4 regions of the Cytobacillus sp. MT66 genome follow, and region 1 is predicted to be linked to each of the others. Evidence: riboswitches for the same ligand, from Rfam matches in the RefSeq annotation. Region 1 holds a riboswitch; each other region holds the start of a gene.
The links. A riboswitch is a leader RNA that binds a small molecule or an ion and turns the genes downstream of it on or off. The one in region 1 is predicted to bind lysine.
Positions count from the first base shown of each region.

Region 2: another riboswitch for lysine. It lies ahead of AC1Q59_RS09285 (transporter substrate-binding domain-containing protein); the one in region 1 lies ahead of AC1Q59_RS13265 (Na+/H+ antiporter NhaC family protein).
Region 3: another riboswitch for lysine. It lies ahead of AC1Q59_RS03390 (YfcC family protein); the one in region 1 lies ahead of AC1Q59_RS13265 (Na+/H+ antiporter NhaC family protein).
Region 4: another riboswitch for lysine. It lies ahead of dapA (4-hydroxy-tetrahydrodipicolinate synthase); the one in region 1 lies ahead of AC1Q59_RS13265 (Na+/H+ antiporter NhaC family protein).

Region 1 is NZ_JBXAFB010000006.1:259,307-263,844, reverse strand. It holds gene AC1Q59_RS13270 (sodium-dependent transporter) at 1-295, opposite strand, end outside; gene AC1Q59_RS13265 (Na+/H+ antiporter NhaC family protein) at 638-2,203, opposite strand; lysine riboswitch at 2,313-2,506, opposite strand; gene AC1Q59_RS13260 (HD-GYP domain-containing protein) at 2,603-3,688, opposite strand; gene AC1Q59_RS13255 (YunC family protein) at 3,926-4,228, opposite strand; gene sufB (Fe-S cluster assembly protein SufB) at 4,438-4,538, opposite strand, start outside.
Region 2 is NZ_JBXAFB010000004.1:169,415-173,952, reverse strand. It holds gene AC1Q59_RS09295 (amino acid ABC transporter ATP-binding protein) at 1-102, opposite strand, end outside; gene AC1Q59_RS09290 (amino acid ABC transporter permease) at 123-887, opposite strand; gene AC1Q59_RS09285 (transporter substrate-binding domain-containing protein) at 948-1,805, opposite strand; lysine riboswitch at 1,949-2,132, opposite strand; gene AC1Q59_RS09280 (DHA2 family efflux MFS transporter permease subunit) at 2,284-3,810, opposite strand; gene AC1Q59_RS09275 (TetR/AcrR family transcriptional regulator) at 4,014-4,538, shown strand, end outside.
Region 3 is NZ_JBXAFB010000002.1:45,323-49,860, forward strand. It holds gene AC1Q59_RS03385 (M20 metallopeptidase family protein) at 1-571, opposite strand, end outside; gene AC1Q59_RS03390 (YfcC family protein) at 611-2,044, opposite strand; lysine riboswitch at 2,150-2,329, opposite strand; gene AC1Q59_RS03395 (MGMT family protein) at 2,626-2,961, shown strand; gene AC1Q59_RS03400 (hypothetical protein) at 2,974-3,378, opposite strand; gene AC1Q59_RS03405 (alpha/beta fold hydrolase) at 3,596-4,468, opposite strand.
Region 4 is NZ_JBXAFB010000007.1:111,047-115,584, reverse strand. It holds gene AC1Q59_RS14300 (YmaF family protein) at 1-50, shown strand, start outside; gene AC1Q59_RS14295 (ornithine cyclodeaminase family protein) at 114-1,103, opposite strand; gene AC1Q59_RS14290 (tellurite resistance/C4-dicarboxylate transporter family protein) at 1,300-2,358, opposite strand; gene AC1Q59_RS14285 (hypothetical protein) at 2,517-2,708, opposite strand; lysine riboswitch at 2,855-3,034, shown strand; gene dapA (4-hydroxy-tetrahydrodipicolinate synthase) at 3,163-4,047, shown strand; gene msrA (peptide-methionine (S)-S-oxide reductase MsrA) at 4,145-4,538, opposite strand, start outside.

The DNA.
Region 1 (4,538 bases):
TTGCAATGACAAAGGAAACCGCTACCTGCCACCAGCCAAGCCATTCAAATTTCTTGTTCATTCTTGCATAGGTTAATGGTGCCGATCCCCTATACTTTTGTCCCAGTGTAAATTCCAAAATAAGCAGTGGAATACCTGCAGTTAATAACGCAAATAAATACGGTAAAAAGAATGCACCGCCGCCGTTTTCATAGGCAACAGCCGGGAATCGCCAAATGTTCCCCAGACCAACTGCTGAACCAATAGCAGCCAGTACAAATCCTGCTCGTGTTCCCCACTGTGGACGATTATCCATAATCCTTAACCCCCTTAGTTATGTCTTTTTTCCTTAATTCCGCTTTTTGTATCGAGAATGTTTTTACTTTTCAGATTATTTAATATAATCTACGGATAGTATAATATTTTTAAACTAATCTGTCAAAACATTATTTTGGGAAAAATAAAATATTTCTGAATTACTTTACCGAGGCATAGCACAAAAGGGTTTTTATTTTTTTGATGAGCTAAAAAGATATATTCATATCATTTCATTTCCTCCTTTCCTTTTTTCATCCTATTCCTTTATGAGAATAAATATTAACAAAACAAATAGGAGCCCTTCCCAAAGTTTAGTTTGGGAAAAAGCTCCTTTTTTACTCTACAATCTCTGCTCTCTTTCTTTTTTTCCAATAACAAACATAAAGATGACAAGCAATACAGCTGAAGTCAAGAGCGCAAAAATAGTACTGTCAGTGAAGCCAAGGACTAGGTATCCAATACCCGAAATGGCAGCCGATGTCAGCGCATATGGCAACTGGGTCAGCACGTGATCCATATGATTGCATCCCGCACCTGTCGACGAAAGAATGGTTGTATCTGAAATTGGCGAACAATGATCGCCAAACACTGCTCCTGCCAATACTGCTGCCATCGCTGGCAATAATAGACTTAAATCTGTAGCTGCCGCAATATTACCCGCAATTGGCAGCAATATTCCAAATGACCCCCAGGACGTTCCTGTACTAAAGGCCATAATCCCCGCAACAGCAAATAAAAGGAAAGGCAAAAGGGCAATATTCAGATTAGCGCTTTCTACAATGCCTGCCATATACTTCCCAGTTTCCAAACGGCCAATCAAATCAGAAATCATCCACGCAAAAATAAGAATGTAAATGGCTGGGAGCATGGATTTAAGACCTTCACTAACACCTTTGCCAAAGACATTGCCATTGACACCTTTTAAGACAAATGCCTGGCGGAAAAATAAAGCAAAAGTAACAGCTAATCCAAGAAGACCGCCTAGAATCAGGGACTTAGACACGTCTGTATTTTCAAAAATTGAAAAAATGGTCGCATTGTCACCCGCAGCCTTATATCCAGTCAAAAACATCATGCCAACCGTTCCTATGATTAGCGCAAGTATTGGCCAGATTAAATCTCCTACTGTACCCTTAGAGCTTGTTGGGAGATCATCCTTTAATTCTCCAGGTGCCTGTTTTTTCGGGTCATGAACGAGACCTTCCTCGATAGCCCGTCTCTCGTGCCCCTTCATTGAACCAAAATCAATGTTTCCTAGCGCAATAATAAATACCATTGCCAAAGTAACCCAAACATAAAGATTCATTGGAATCATCTGCACAAATGCCGAGAAAGCCGAATACTCGGTGATATGATTAGCAGCAAGAATGGTTCCAACTAATGTAATAATATAGGCGCCCCAGCTTGATACCGGTGAAACCACACAAACCGGCGCACTCGTTGAATCAATTAAATAAGCAAGCTTAGCACGTGAAACCTTATGCCGATCGGTAATAGGGCGAGAAATTTGCCCAACAGCCAGGGCATTAAAATAATCATCTATGAAAATAATAATTCCTAAAACCGCCCCAACTAGCTGAGCACCTGCACGGGTTTTCACACGCTTCATGGCCCATTCCCCAAACGCATAGCTCCCGCCTGTAATGGAAATAAAGGCGGTAATTACGCCTAAAACAAATAAAAATAAGATGATATAAATATTCCAGGTGTTTAACTCTCCTTCAGCAATAAATATTCCTTTTAAAGAGTCTAAAATAATGCCTGCTGTTCCTGTAAAGCTGAAATCAGCCAACAGAAGGGCTGCTGATATGATTCCGGCTCCCAGCGACAGAAGAACTTTTCTGGTCAAAATAACCATGACAATGGCCAAGAGCGGCGGTATGATTGAAAAAATCGTATTCTCCAATTTTCTTCCTCCTTGTTTATAAAAGGGGAATAATGATCGAGTGAAAACAAAAAAAGAGTAATGATAGAAAAGTCTACCATTACTCTTACAAGTAATTTACTTCTCCATCACGATCTGTAGCTCCCCATTATGAAGGTCTTGCGAAATTCTCCTCCATAGTGACAGTGCTGCTCCTTTTCAAAGCAGCCCCAGCATTAAAACCTATGACAGATTCTAGCGCTTCGGCAAAATTCCCTTCCAGCAGTGATCATTGTTGTCATCCTCACACAGCCTACTCTTGAATTCTGCTCCTCTACCTCACCGGATATGATAAGGCTAATATACAATTGGTACCTCTACTATAGCAGAGTGTAAAAAAAGCTTCAATGTTTTAGCAGAATAATATTTATTCCATTTTAATTAAAAAGTGGTGTCACAGCCTGTGATGGTAATGCTTAATTCATTTTTCAAATCAATTTCATATGGAGGAACCTTTTCGCCCATTTCCTCCATGATTCTAACCTTTGGCCTGTCGCCAAATCCAATATTTTGCCCAGCTACAATCCCTTTTCTGCCATCGCTTAAATCAACAGTAATTCCAACAGGATAGATAACAACAGCAAGTCTAAAAGCTTCAATTATCTTTTTTTCAAACAGCGTTCCGGATCCTGCATAAAGGATTTCAAGCCCCTCGTGAGGAAGCATGGCCCTGCGGTACACACGGTTGGAGGTGACAGCATCAAATACATCTGCCACTGCTAATATTTTCCCGAAATAATGAATTTCATCCCCGACAATCCCTCTTGGATAGCCTGAACCATTAAGCCTTTCATGATGCTGAAAAGCACAATGGGCAACAAGCAGCGGAATGGTTGGAACTTTTCTTAATAACTGAAATCCTTCTTCGGCATGTGTTTTAATCGCTTCATATTCCTCTTGTGTTAATTTTCCCGGCTTTAACAGCACTTCCTTTGGCACCTTAATCTTGCCAATATCATGAAAAATCGCCCCAAGACCAAGTGTCTCAAGGTCTCTTTGCGGCAAATTTAGCTTTATTCCAATCGCCAAAGCATACAGCGTTACATTTAAAGAGTGTGAGAAAATATAATTATCGTATATAAAAGCATCAGAGAGTAATGTTAATAGTTCCTTTTGATCCTTTATTTCTGTCATTAAACAACGGATAAGCTCCGAGAACTTTTTCGATGCTTTCTCCACAACCAGTGAACCGTGCAGAGAAGTATCTTTCTGAATTTCCTTAAATGTGGAATTGATCGTTTGAATGGTTTCTTTCCTTAAAGAATCGGAGATGGTGCCATTGTATTGAATATCTTCGTTTTCTCGATCCTTTATAAATATGTAACTGATTCCTAATGTATTAAGTCTATGGATGATAGCCTTTTTTAATTCCACACCCTCATTTAACAAAACTTGTCCATTTTCATTATAAATTGCTTTGGCAAGAATCGTTCCTGATTCTACAGAGGAAGTTGTAACTAATCTCATGAGTACACCTATTTCATTAAGGAGTTTTTGCGTTATTTAAGCCTATGAAAAAATACATATTTTTCTTCTTTTTGCGACATTTTTCCTATTATTTCTACATTAACCTTTTTTAAGCAATAATTTCAACCCTACTTTTGTCCTTATTTTTTAAATGCCCTAAATTTCCACTTTAGGCGCTTTGTGCGCAGCTTAAGGCTGGCTCATGTCAAGAAAATAGACAGCCATGTTCAGGCTGTCTTAAACCATCTTTAGGAGCGCGTCCCTTCCAATCATACCTTTATGAATACCGATTGCCTCAGCTTCGTAGGTGACGGATTCTAGCGGCGCGTCAATGAGCTGTTCAATGGTTTTTACACCTACTGCCCGGCCAGCAATTACTTTCCGGTCCTTCAGCTTTTCATTGAGCAAGCCTACATCAAGGGCACCACACATAATATAACCCTTATCATTCGTTACGACTAATAGGTTAGTTTTTGGAAGCACTACCGAAACAGTTAGAAATGTATGACCTTGTATGTCAATAGGTTTTAATTCAATCAAAGATATAACACTCCTTTCCTTCCCACTACACCCTATGCAGAATTTAGGAAAAGCGTGTGTGCTGACGTAATGCCTTTTAATGGAATAATTCTGCTGAATTTATCCGCGTTGATTTCCTATTCATTCAACTAAGCAGTTAGCTCCATAGTAAATAGCATAGAAAAAAAAACTCCGCTCTCTTTTTGGGAGAACGGAGTTTTTCGCATATATTAACCGATTGAACCTTCCATTTCAAACTTAATTAGGCGGTTCATTTCAACGGCGTATTCCATTGGAAGTTCTTTTGTAAATGGCTCAATAAAGCCCATTA
Region 2 (4,538 bases), on a different contig from region 1:
ACAGACTACCTCTCCCTTGTTCACTGAAAAATCAATATCCTTAAGCACTTCATGCGTACCAAAGGATTTACTTAGATGCTGAACTTCTATTACCTTTTCCATCCTCTCGCTCCTTTGGACTATTAGTGATCTTTTTTCTTCAATATATCGTCTGGTGTCTCTACCTGCATTTGGTTAGCATACATGCTGTAATTTTCCGGTCCATCTAGTTTCTTTTCAATGTATTGTAAAATCCTGGTTACTGTAAAAGTCATGATAAAATATAACACACAGGCAACAAAGAAGGATTCAAAATATCTGAAATTATTTCCAGCGATTGATTTCGTTTGGAAGAACAGTTCAGAAACGGAGATAACACTAAGTACAGACGTATCTTTAATGTTGATGACAAATTCGTTTCCTGTTGCTGGCAGTATGTTTCGGATGGCCTGCGGCAGCACCACATTATACATTGTTTGGAAGTGATTCATTCCTATTGCTTGAGCGGCCTCATACTGCCCTTTATCAATAGAGATAATCCCGCCGCGGATAATTTCTGACATATAGGCACCTGTGTTAATGGAAACAATAAGAATAGCTGCGAAAATACGGTCCATGTCTAAACCAAAGGCTAGAGCAGCCCCATAAAAAATAACCATTGCTTGAACAATCATCGGTGTACCGCGGAATATTTCAATATAGGCAGAAAGAAGTGCGTTGATTATTTTGAGGATCACTTTCTTTATCCCGCGTTCAGGCACGGGAATTGTGCGAACGACTGAAACAATTAGCCCTATAAGGAAGCCAATGATGGTTCCAATGATGGATATGAATAAAGTAATTCCAGCACCGCGCAAGAACATTGGCCAATTGTTTGAAACAATATCAATAACCCATTCTAGAGTCATAGTGTACCTCCTTTTAACAAAAAAGGGGACTGCCCAAAGGAAAGCCCCCTTTCGATTTTATTATTTAGCAGCTGGCTGATTTTTAATAGCAGCATCCATAATGCTTGAGCGTTCTTCTTCAGGGATACCTGCCAAGATTTCATTGATTTTCTCTGTTAATTCACTGTCTTTTGCCACACCAACGGCGATGGCTGTATCATCGTCAGATGTCTTAAATCCATCTGTAAATTCTACCATTTTAAAGTTTTCGTTAGCTGATTCAGCACTTACGCCTTCCGGACGTTCAGATACATATCCATCAATAACACCAGACTCCAGTGCAACCCTCATTGCCGGGAAGTTATCCATTGCTGGCTGTTTGCTAACCCCTTCGATTTGGTCGATCACTGAATAGTGGAAAGTATTTAGCTGCGCTGTTACTTTTGCACCGCTGAAATCTTTAATGGATGATGCTCCATCGTATTTTCCGCCTTTTTTAACAACCATGACTAAATCTGATTTATAATAGATATCTGAGAAATCAATGGACTTTTTGCGTTCTTCTGTTGGTGACATCCCAGCAATAATAGCGTCAATTTTCCCAGAAGCTAATGCTGGAACAAGTCCGTCCCATTCCGTTTTAACGATGACCAATTCCTTGCCTAAGCCTTCTGCAATTTTCTTTGCAATCTCAACATCGTAACCGCCTGCATATTCGGCGCTTCCGTCAATTTTCACTCCGCCATTAGAATCGTCGTTTTGTGTCCAGTTGAATGGCGCATACCCCGCTTCAAGGCCTACCTTAAAAGTACCTTTTTCCTCAGACGCTGCCCCATCAGAATTGTCTGAGCCGCTTTTGCTGTCACTAGTACCACAGCCTGCTAGTAACAATGCCAATGATAATGATAGTGCTAAAAGCAATGATAATTTTTTTAACATAACATTTCTCGCCCCTTTTTTTATTATTTCACAATATCGAGTATACAATTCGAACTATTTAGGTAATTCGAAAAATCAAAAAAGACCTGAGGTGAACTCAGGTCTTGTCTTGTCATCATTACCCAAATTTCATCTTCTTTCCCAAATGAGATAGCTCAACTCAATAAACCCGGGATTGTCTATTGAGACAGTCCTGCAGTTATTCACTGCAGACCCAGCCCGCAATACTGAGTATATTGCAAGCTTCGGCGATATTTCCTTCTCCCTAGCATCATTGTTTCTCAAGCTCCGCTAGAGACTAATAAACATCGCACCTCTACCTCACCTACAAAAAGATGAGGTCATATTTAATTTATTTGTAGTCTACAATATCATGTCCTATATGTCAATCGGACTATTAACCAATTTTGATAGAATAATAAATTGGTGAGTTTGGAATAAAAAACCTGACTCATTTAGAATCAGGTTTTTTAAGTTATCAATTCTCAGCTAATTTCGCTGTCATTTTTTTTTCCGTTTTTTCCTCTAATGGATCTGATGCTGGTTTCGCCCGTTTCATAAAGAAGGAAAGAATGAGTGCGACACAGATAATACCAGTTGCCACAAAGAAGGAGAAGTTAATTCCCTCTAACATAGACTTCATCATAATTTCTTGCTTCATTGCAGCGATTGCTGCCTCTGTTGGCTGTCCAGCCATGTTTTTCATGGCATCTTTAGCAAGGTCAGCTGCTGCAGACTCAGTCCTAGTGGACATTAAGGTTACTAGAAGTGCTGTACCAATCGCACCTGATACCTGGTTTAACGTGTTGTTCATAGCTGTTCCATGCGGATAGAAGCGTCTTGGCAATTGATTCAATCCATTAGTCGAAACAGGCATCATAACCATTGACATTCCAAAAGCACGGACAGAATAGACAATCATTAAATTGGCATAGGTTGTTTCCAATGTCAATTTGCTGAAAAGATAGGTTGTTACAGCCATAATGGCTAGACCCATTATCGCCAAAATACGGCCGCCAAATTTGTCAAATAATTTGCCGTTCACCGGTGACATAAACGCCATTATTAATGCTCCAGGAAGCAAGAGAAGCCCTGCATCCATCGGAGAAATCCCTCTAAGGGTCTGAACATATATAGGGAGTAAAATCATCCCTGAAAAGAGAGCCATGTTTACAATCATTGTGATCGCTGATGATAAGGCAAACATTGGATACTTATAAACACCAAAGTTTAACATCGGCCGTTCTTTCTTGGATTGGAGAACAATGAAGATAACTAAACTAATAGCCCCTAAAATGATTGTTCCGTAAACGAGAGGGCTATCCCATCCTTTATTCCCCGCTGAACTAAATCCATATAGAATACCGCCAAACCCGATACTTGATAAGGTGAGCGAGAAAACATCCAGGCGGATATTCACTTTTTCCTTTTTATCTTTAAGCATGAAGAACCCGATCAATAATACTACTATGGCAATAGGAGTAATAAAGTGGAAAAGCATTCTCCAGTCATAGTGCTCAATGATCCAGCCAGATAATGTTGGACCAATGGCTGGCGCAAACATGAGGATTAATCCAAAAACCCCCATGGCTGCCCCTCTTTTTTCCACTGGGAAACTGACAAGCATCACGTTCATTAAGAGCGGCATAAGAATGGCTGAGCCTGAAGCCTGAAGCATACGCCCTGTTAATAAAGTTGGGAAAATGTGGGCAGTACCAGCAAGTATGGTTCCTGCAGAAAATAAAATCATTGCTGATAAAAAGATTCGTCTGACTGAATATTTTTCAATTAAAAAGGCTGTTGCCGGGATTAAAATACCGTTCACAAGCATGAATCCAGTTGCAAGCCATTGAACCGTCGTTTCTTTAATATTCAGGTCCAACATAATTGAAGGCAAAGCAATATTTAATAATGTATTATTTAAAAAAGCAATAAAGGCTCCGATCATTAGAATAGCTATAATGCCATACGGCGGACGTGCCTGATTTTTTATATCGTCACCCATGTATATACCCCCTATACTTTCGGTTCATTATTTTATACTGTTATTTCACAGATTCATATCATATACCATTAGTTCAAAATTTGCAATCAAAAAATTACATGATTTATAAACGATTGTGCTGAACCTGAAAATAATATAAGATATAATTTGTACCAACGGTTCAATTACGTATTAACGGTTCAATTCCTATTAAAGGTGATTTTATGAATGATAGAAAACAGCACGTCATTACTATGGCCCATCAGCTATTTATTGAAAAAGGCTTCCAGGCGACGTCTATTCAAGATATTTTAGATTACAGCGGAATTTCAAAGGGTACATTTTATAATTATTTTGCTTCGAAAAACGAGCTGCTAATCGCCCTTATTAAAACCTTACTAAAAGAGGTTGAAAAAAAACGGGATGAATTGCTTATTGGTCAGGATCCTTCTAATATAGAAGTTTTTAGTAAACAGCTTGAATTACAATTTAAGGTGAATAGAAGAAATAAGCTATTATCCCTTTTTGAAGAGGTCATTTCGTTAAACGATGCAGATCTTAATAAATTTATTCGGCGCGGTCATTTTCAATATCTCCACTGGCTCTATGTCCGATTTCTAGATCTCTTCGGAGAAAGCAAGAAGCCTTATTTGCTTGATTGTGCCATTATGTTCATGGGTATTTTGCACCAAAATATTAAATATAGAGAGATGGAGCTTAAATCTCAGGCAAACATCCATGAAATTGTC
Region 3 (4,538 bases), on a different contig from region 1:
TCACGATATCAAAGTCATCGCTGGATGCCATGGCAAAACCAGAAGCGAAGCCGATTTTTCCAAGAGGTACGCTTGACATGTAATGAATGCCATAAACCGCATCGACTCCATCTAACACTCCCTCTTTGACCAGCTGCTTAGCCCCGCTTGGTGAAGCCTCTTCAGAGCTTTGGAAAATCAAAACAATATTATTTTTAACCTGATCAGGATTTTGACTCATCCATTTGGCTGCACCTAATAACGTTGCTGTATGGCCATCGTGGCCGCATCCATGCATCACACCAGGAATTGTGGAAATATAAGGTTTTTCTCCTTCTTCATGCAGTGGAAGTGCATCCATATCTGCTCTTAGTGCAATGGTTCTTTTCCCTTCTGTCCCTTTAAAAAAGGCAACCACATTTGGAGCAGAGAACTTTTCTAAAAGGGGAATGCCAAATTCCGCAAGCTTTTCTTTCACAAATGCAGACGTATTGTATTCCTGCCCTGAAAGCTCAGGATACATGTGGAAATGTCTGCGCTGCTCAATTGTCCACTGGATTAAATCTGAATTTGCTAATTTTGTCTGTACCATGTTGATTTCCTCCATTAGTTCGCGAATATATGAATCTTCTTAAAATGGCCCGTACTGGATGGCTTGAGCGATAAGCAAGAAAATAACTGCAAGTCCTACCTCAATAAGAATAAATGGAAATACCCATTTTACCCACTTTGTATATGGAATACCTGCTATGGCTAGTCCAGCGATAAGTACACCAGCTGTTGGGAAAATTGAATTTGAGATCCCGTCTCCAAGCTGGAAAGCTAACACAGATGTTTGTCTGGTAACACCGACTAAATCTGATAAAGGAGCCATAATTGGCATTGTTAGTGCGGCCTGTCCACTGCCAGATGGAACTAAAAAGTTCAGGAAAAGCTGTACGAAAAACATTCCAACAGCATTGATTGCCGGCGGCAGATTGCCTAAGAAGGAAGCGGCATAATATAAAATTGAATCCATTAATTTTCCATCTTGGAATACAACAAGAATGGCTTGGGCAAAACCAATAATTAAAGCGCCAGTCATAACTTCTTTAGCACCAGACATAAAGCTGTCAGACATTTGGCTAGGATTTAATTTTCCGATGAACCCGACGATGATTCCGAATAATAAAAACAGTGCAGCAATTTCAGTTATATACCAGCCTAGCTTCATGACGCCAAAAATTAATACGACAAAGTTTAATAGAAAAATAACCAATATCCATTTATGATGGGTTTCTAACTTTACATCATTATCTCTTGTTTGCGGCTTTTCGTCGGAAAAATTGCCTAAATAGCGAAGCTCTGGGTTTTTCTTTATTTTTTTGGCATATAGGTAAATGTAGGTGACTCCGGCAAGATAAAATGCTGCAAGAAGTGCAATTCTAAATCCCATTCCAGAAAAGACCGGCAGCTCGGCAATGCTTTGAGCAACGCCTACATTAAAGGGATTCATAATGGCACTCATAAATCCCATATTAGCCCCTAAAGAAACAACGGCAAATCCAACGATTGCATCAAATCCTAATGCAATAGCCAGAGGAACAATAATGGCAATATAGATAAGTGTTTCTTCCGCTAGACCCATGAGGGATCCGGCTATTGAAAAGAACAGCGTAATGACAGGTATCAGCAGCAGCTCTTTATTAACTAACTTTTTTGTCAGAGTATAGATTAAGGCATCTAGTGCCCCAGTAGCTTTTAAAATCCCAAATGCTCCTCCAACCATTAGGACAAAAAAGATAATTCCAGCACTATTGACTAGGCCGGTATGGATACTCTTAAAAATATCGAAGAATCCAACAGGAGACTGTGCTATGTGCTCAAACGAATCTGGAACAACAATGGTTCTGCCGTCCTTTTCAATTCTATCATACTCTCCTGCGGGCAAAATGTAGGTCAGGATTGCCGAGATGATGATAACGCCGAAAATTAGAACGAACGCGTTGATATTAATGCCCTTTTGTTTTTTGACACTCAGTGTTTTTTCCTCTTCTTGTCTGTCTAGCTGTCTAGAAATACTCATTTTCTGTAAATCTCCTTTTCCATTTTTTAGATTTACGGGCATAAATGAAACGCAAAAAGCAGCAGCGAGGGCTCGCTGCTGCTTTAGAAACAAAACTCGTTCTTAGCGTAAGATAGCCCTCCATATAGCACAGCTATATGACAGTCCTGTATTTATTCAACATCAGGACCAGCCTTAAGAACATGAGCAACCTAAAGCTTCGGCGAATACCCCTTTCCATAGCCATCCTCGGATCCCATGCTCCTCCGACTAAGTACTATTGGTCTTCGCACCTCTATCCTTACTTCAAAAAGAAATTGAAATAAGAAAACTATTAATTTATTTTTCTAATTTAACAAACTCTAATTGTTATTGCAACATAATTTTTAAAAAAAGAGGGAACTTCCTACACTAAAGCACTAATCAGGCGGGGGCCAGTCCCCCAGTGCGGTGAAGCGTTAATCAGGTGGGGGTCAGTCCCCCGTTGCGGTAAAGCGTTAATCAGGTGGGGGTCAGGCCCCCGTTGCGGTAACGTGTTAAAATAGGGGGGAATATACGCCACGCTTGTTTGGTGTTATTTAGTGGAAGGAGTGGGATTTTAGGTGAAGCCATTTACTGAAAATGTTATTCGTGTGTTAAGGAGTATTCCTAGAGGCAAAGTTATGAGTTATGGCGCGGTTGCAAGAGCAGCAGGAAGCCCGAGGGGGGCCAGGCAGGTGGTAAGGATATTGCATTCGATGAGTGAGAAGTACGAATTGCCCTGGCACCGAGTGGTTAATAAAGATGGACAAATCTCATTAACCGATGAGGCAGCTTTTAGTCAAAAGGAACTGCTTGCCAGTGAAGGTGTATTTTTAAGCAGAGATGGGACAATCAATATGAAAAGGTATGGCTATCAACTGGACACGGAATTCTTTCCTTTTCCAGACGAGGAATAGGTGAACCTGTATCTATTTTTCCAATATATCTTTAATAATGTGAATATGAACATCTGCCCAAGCCCTTTCCCGAAAATGCAAAACTACGTAAAAAACTATAATAATTAAATAAAGAAGGCTAAATGTAGCCAATACAAGGATTCCGCCGCTAAAAAGGAAGTCCTGAATGCGGTTGGAAAACATAAATAGCAGCCATGGGAATGTGGAGACAAAAATCGGAATAATCCCGGAGCCGCTTCTTTCTTTTACCATCCGATAAAAAATACGCTGTAGTGTATCATTGTCAAGAGTCTGGTAAAATTCCTGAATCTCCGCAATCTCCCTTAATTCGGGAAGCTTATTCAGATCAAGCTTTTGGTTGTTAGCCTTTTTGAGCTGTACATATAGCCTATGGGCATCACCGCGAAACATCATCATAGAATTTAGCCTCCTTTCTTTTCAGTAATCATCTTTATAATGGTTGGTATTATTTGTATTATTATTGTTTTTATGTATCTAAACAGAAATGAATCGTTTTAAAAAAAAGAAGTAATTCCCTAATCGTATGAAAAGGGGTAATTACTTCTTGAGAGTTAGCGGTATAAGTAATAAGTAAAAGCAATTAGGAGCTAACTAAGTAGTTACAAAGCAATCTTTAGCTCACTGACTTTTTGAGAATTTCATCCCAATGAGATAAATAAAGTAAGTGTCCGGCGTTATCAATGAAAGAGTAAGTGGAATTAGAATACTTTTCGCGAAGGTAAGCTGAAGTTTTCGAAGTCCAAACAGTATCTTCGCCGCCCTGCCATATGTTTACTTTTGTATTTGAGGCAGGATTTTTTAATTTCGGGATTTTTTTGCACAATGCAAGAGCATCGTAATATACTCCGTTCCCATTATTGCGATAACCTTCTACTGTTCCTTTTATAATAGCCTCCTGTAATATTTGATCATTTGCAACTTTTTTATCCTCTTCAACCATCTGTTCTATCGATTTCTGTATGATAGAATCTAAGCTCTTGGTTACTTTCTTGCTAAGACTTTTAAAATAAGTCTTTGTCATAAGAGGCATATACCTGTTCATATTCCTAATCATTTTCCAATTCATGGGTAAAATACTTTTGGTTTCACTGCTATTTAGAGGTATAGCACTACTAACTAAGTTCAAGGATGTGACTTTTTCTGGATATTTGCCTGCGAATACTTGGCTGTATAATCCACCAGATGACCAACCAATTAGTGAAGCCTTTTGAATTCCTTTAGCAGTAAGGAATTCATTTATCCAATCAGCGTAATCCTCCATAGAATACTCCAACTCAAAATCTGAATCTCCGTAACCTGGACGATTAATGGCAAAAAAACGAATATTATTTTCGTCCAATATTTTTATATCAGGATGAATGGAATGAACGGAAGAACCGAATCCGTGAAAGAAGATAACTGTGTTTTGATTATTATCTCCATAACCGATATACGATAATTTTCGATTATTTGATAAAAGAATATAAGATTCATAGTAATTTGACATTATATGTCTAATCTCCCTTTTCTAACTTTCTGTAAATATTCAACACAGCAGCTTAAATTCCTTTTAAAGC
Region 4 (4,538 bases), on a different contig from region 1:
GCGGTCATACCCATATCATCAAAGGTTTTACAGAGCCTTCAAAAAGCTAAAAGCACTAACAAAATATCCCTAATCAAAAAAGGCAAGGGTCCAAGCCCTAGCCTTTTTCATATTTAGACCTCTACTTCCGTTCCGATTCCTGCCTTGACTGCTTTTTCATAAGCAGCAGCGGCTACAGCTAAATCAAAATATGCTACTCCAACTGATTTAAAGAAGGTAATTTCTTCATCAGACTCCCTGCCGGCAATTTTTCCTGCTGCCAATTCTCCCAGCTCTCCATGAAGCTGTGAAAAATCCCATTCGCCTCTGTTAACAGGGATAAGGAAGTCTCCCGCTTCGTCCTTTACCCCTTCAATGGTGTCTGCAACAATTTTTGCCGATCGCTTAAGTGTGTCCAAATCAACTTCCTGCATATGCGGAAGATATGATCCAACGCCATTGATATGGGTCCCTGGCTGCAGGGCTTTTCCATTGAAAACAGGCGTTTCTGAACGTGTCGCACAAATAACAATATCCGCCTTTGCCACTGCCTCGTCGGGATCGTCCATTAACGTAATGCCGCCACTATATTCCGGGCATATTTCCGTAATCTTCTTAGCATATATCTGCGCCTTGTCCTTTGTCCGGTTAAATAAGAAAACTTCTTTAATATCTCTGACCTCAAGCACTGCTTGCAGCTGCTCTTCAGCCATCGCCCCCGTTCCAATGACTGCAACAGTGGATGCTGATGTCCTTGCCAGGTATTTCGTCGCTACACCGCTGATGGCACCTGTGCGAAGCCGGGTTAAGAATGAGGCATTCATACAGGCAAGATGATTACCGTTTTCTGTATCACTTAATAAAATAATCCCCTGTGTGGTTTTCTTCCCCACTGATGGGTTATTTGGGAAAATTGTTACAACCTTCACAGCTGTCGTCCCTTGTTTTTCCATCGCACATGGCATATACAAGGCGGATGCATGTTTTCTCGGAAACTCAATAACTGTGCGATGAGGGTTTTCAATATTTCCCTTTATGTACTGTATTAAAGCTGTTTCTATATCCCTTATTGCGTCTTTCATGGTATATAAGGACCGGATTTGCCTTTCTGACAAAACTAGCATGATTTCACTCCTATTTTAGAAAAAAAGGAACCGCATTAGCGATCCCTTTTTCAACTAATCATAATTGATTGACTTATATTTTACAATATTAGTATTTTGACTTTTTGGAATAATACCGAATAATTGACGTTTTGCAAGAATTTGGGAGCAGCACAATAACCTAAGGCTTAGCTCAAATCGCCTTTATCTATACCTCTTATCTATACCTCTTTTCCAGTCTTCGATAATGATTATATTTAAGATACAAATGGTGAATAAGGCCGAAAAAGACAACCATCCATGCAACGATAGCAATGAATACCATAAAACGCGGTATAGCCATTAACAGCGGAACTCCCAGTGCCTTTGACAGCTGGAAAGTGCTTGTTGTATACATGGCAAGCGGAAACGCCATTCCCCAGAATTGCGGGTCATATGAAAAGGGATAATGGTGATAAAGATGGCGCCAAATCATAAGAATAAACAGCAAAGGAATCCACCATGTCCCTGTAATCCAGAAAAACAGCGTGAACCCCTTTAAAAATGGCGTAATCTCCATAAGCAAAGGAAAGTATTCAGCATGCAGAATTAATGTTGACCCAGCTAACGTGGTAATAGCTACTGCACCCATATTGATCCAGTATGGCGGTGTAAGGGCTGAATATTTAAACTCCACAAAAGTAAACCGGTAAAAAATAAGGGTAATGATATTCAGATATAGCATGCATCCCAAAAAATACATGCATAAGGTAAAAAACAAAATGATATTTTGCCCGCTATGTACAAATGGAACAAGCAATGTGCCAAGAATGGAAACCGATTGAGTTCCGACAGCCGCGATCAGCCAGGCTCCATTGATTCCCTGCTGGATGGCCGGCTTATCCTTGCGAATGGTAACCGCTGTGAAGAATGTATACATGATAATTAACCATAAAAAGATAGCCACACCCCATAAATAAAGAGGAATGGTGTGATTTTCGGCAACAATAATAAGCTGGCTTCCGAACACACTTGTTCCTGCAACTAAAGTAAAAAATCCAGGACCATTCTGATGGCTTGTTAAATCGGAAATTAATTTTGGAAAGAAGAAAACAATACGGGTAAGCGTTAGAAGCCATAGGATTAGATAGGCTGCAATATTTACATAAAGAAGGGACTTTGAGAAGATTTCCATACCTAGAAGATGAGTGCCTATTGATAGAGCTCCGGTAGCCATAACAAGGGCAAAATAGGCTGGAAAAAGATTTTCTGCTTGCAGTTTAATAAATTTGAACATGTCAGACTGCTCCTACAAAAAGTATTTGAACCATTACCTATTTATTTTAACATGAAACTTTCTATTGAACTCTTTAAGTGAATAAAAAATCTGACACGTTTATAAGTGCCAGATTTTTTTAGATTTCTTACTCGGTTTACTGTTCCATTCAGTTCAGCTTAGAAAGGTTTATTCGGCTGATAGGTCGGCTGCTGATTTTGAGCCTGATATTGCTGGCTCTTTGCAATAGCCTCCTGTACATTTTCCTCTAAGGAGAATTCAACATCTGCCCTGTTAAACTGATTTGCCTGGTTCTGTGCTTCAATCACTTTTTGCTGGTCATGTTCTTCGTTTTGGCCAAACTTTTTCATCTTCCATCTCTCCTTATTTCAAATTACATGTGTAGAGTTCCCTTTTGTCCGCAAACTATTCCTGCCGAAAATACTCCTTGTCTTTCACTGGGTCCTCAATTATAATGGAATGTAATTATATATTTTCTTATTTCAATATCTTTTGAAGTGAGGATAGAGGTGCAAAAACCATTAGTACACAAATCCGAGGATAATGAGATCCGCTGACGATTGTGGAAAGGGGGATTTGCCGAAGCTTTAAGAATCTCATGTACTTAAGGCTGGGCCTGCATTGAATAAGTGCAGGACTGTCATATAGAACCGCTATATGGAGGGCTATCGCACAAGAAACGATTACGTTATATTATATTGTTTCTATAAGCAGCAGCGAATTCCTCGATGCTGCTTTTTTGCGTAGGCTTGGACCCAATCTATCCACCTCTAATTAAAATTATTAAAAAGGGCGTGTGAGGAAATGAACTTTGGCCAAGTTTTAACAGCAATGGTAACACCATTTGATCAGAATGAAGAAATTGATTTTCCTGCAGTAACAAATTTAGTTGAACATTTAATCGCCAATGGAACAGATGGGTTAGTCGTAGCAGGCACAACTGGAGAATCTCCTACGTTAACAACAGAGGAAAAGGTCGAATTATTCAAGTTTGTTGTGAAGACAGTAAATGGACGTGTACCAGTCATTGCAGGCACAGGCTCAAATAACACCAGAGCATCTATCAGCTTAACAAAACTAGCGGAAGAAGCTGGAGTTGGTGGGATTATGCTCGTGGCGCCATACTATAACAAACCTTCACAGGAAGGACTATATCAGCACTTTAAGGCAATTGCCCAAGCAACGGCATTGCCAATCATGCTATATAATATTCCAGGTAGAAGCGTTGTCAATATTTCGGTAGAAACCATTGTAAGATTGTCGCAAATTCCTAACATCGTCGCTGTTAAAGAAGCAAGCGGCAACCTGGATGCAATGGCGCAAATCATCAGTGAAACACCGGATGACTTTTCACTATACAGCGGTGATGACGGATTAACCTTGCCTGTTCTTGCTATTGGCGGAGCTGGAATTGTTTCTGTTGCATCCCATATTATCGGCAATGAAATGCAGGACATGGTTAACAGCTTTAGAAGCGGAAACCTTCAAGCAGCCGCCGAAAAGCATCGCAGCCTGCTGCCAATCATGAAAGCCCTATTTGCTGCACCAAGCCCAGGTCCAGTCAAAGCAGCACTTAATATGAACGGAGTCCCAGTCGGGGGCGTTCGCCTGCCAATGATTCCATTAAATGAAGTTGAATTAGCTTCCCTGAAAAAGGCCCTACAGCCGTTAACAGCTGTAAGAAGCTAATAAAGCGCAAGGATCCTGGAGCTAGACCCTTCTTAAAATGAATATTTTTAACAAAATGGACTGTCTCACCACTTGAGACAGTCCTTTTTACTTGAGCTTATTTAAATAGACCGGCAAACTCCCCGTATCCCTCTTCTTCAAGCTTTTCCTTTGGAATAAAGCGAAGAGCAGCTGAGTTAATACAGTATCTTGCATGGTCTGGGCCAGGCCCGTCATCAAATACATGGCCAAGATGGGCATCAGATGTTTTCGAACGGACCTCAATTCTCCTCATGCCATACGACGTATCGAGCTTCTCTTCAATTTCAAAGCGTCTTATAGGCTTGGTGAAGCTCGGCCATCCGCATCCTGCATCATATTTATCCCTTGAGCTAAAAAGCGGCTCTCCGGAGATAATGTCAACGTAAATCCCTTCTTTTTCGTTATCCCAGTATTCATTTCTAAATGGCGGCTCTGTTGCATTCCTTTTTGTGACCTCAAATTGCATGGGT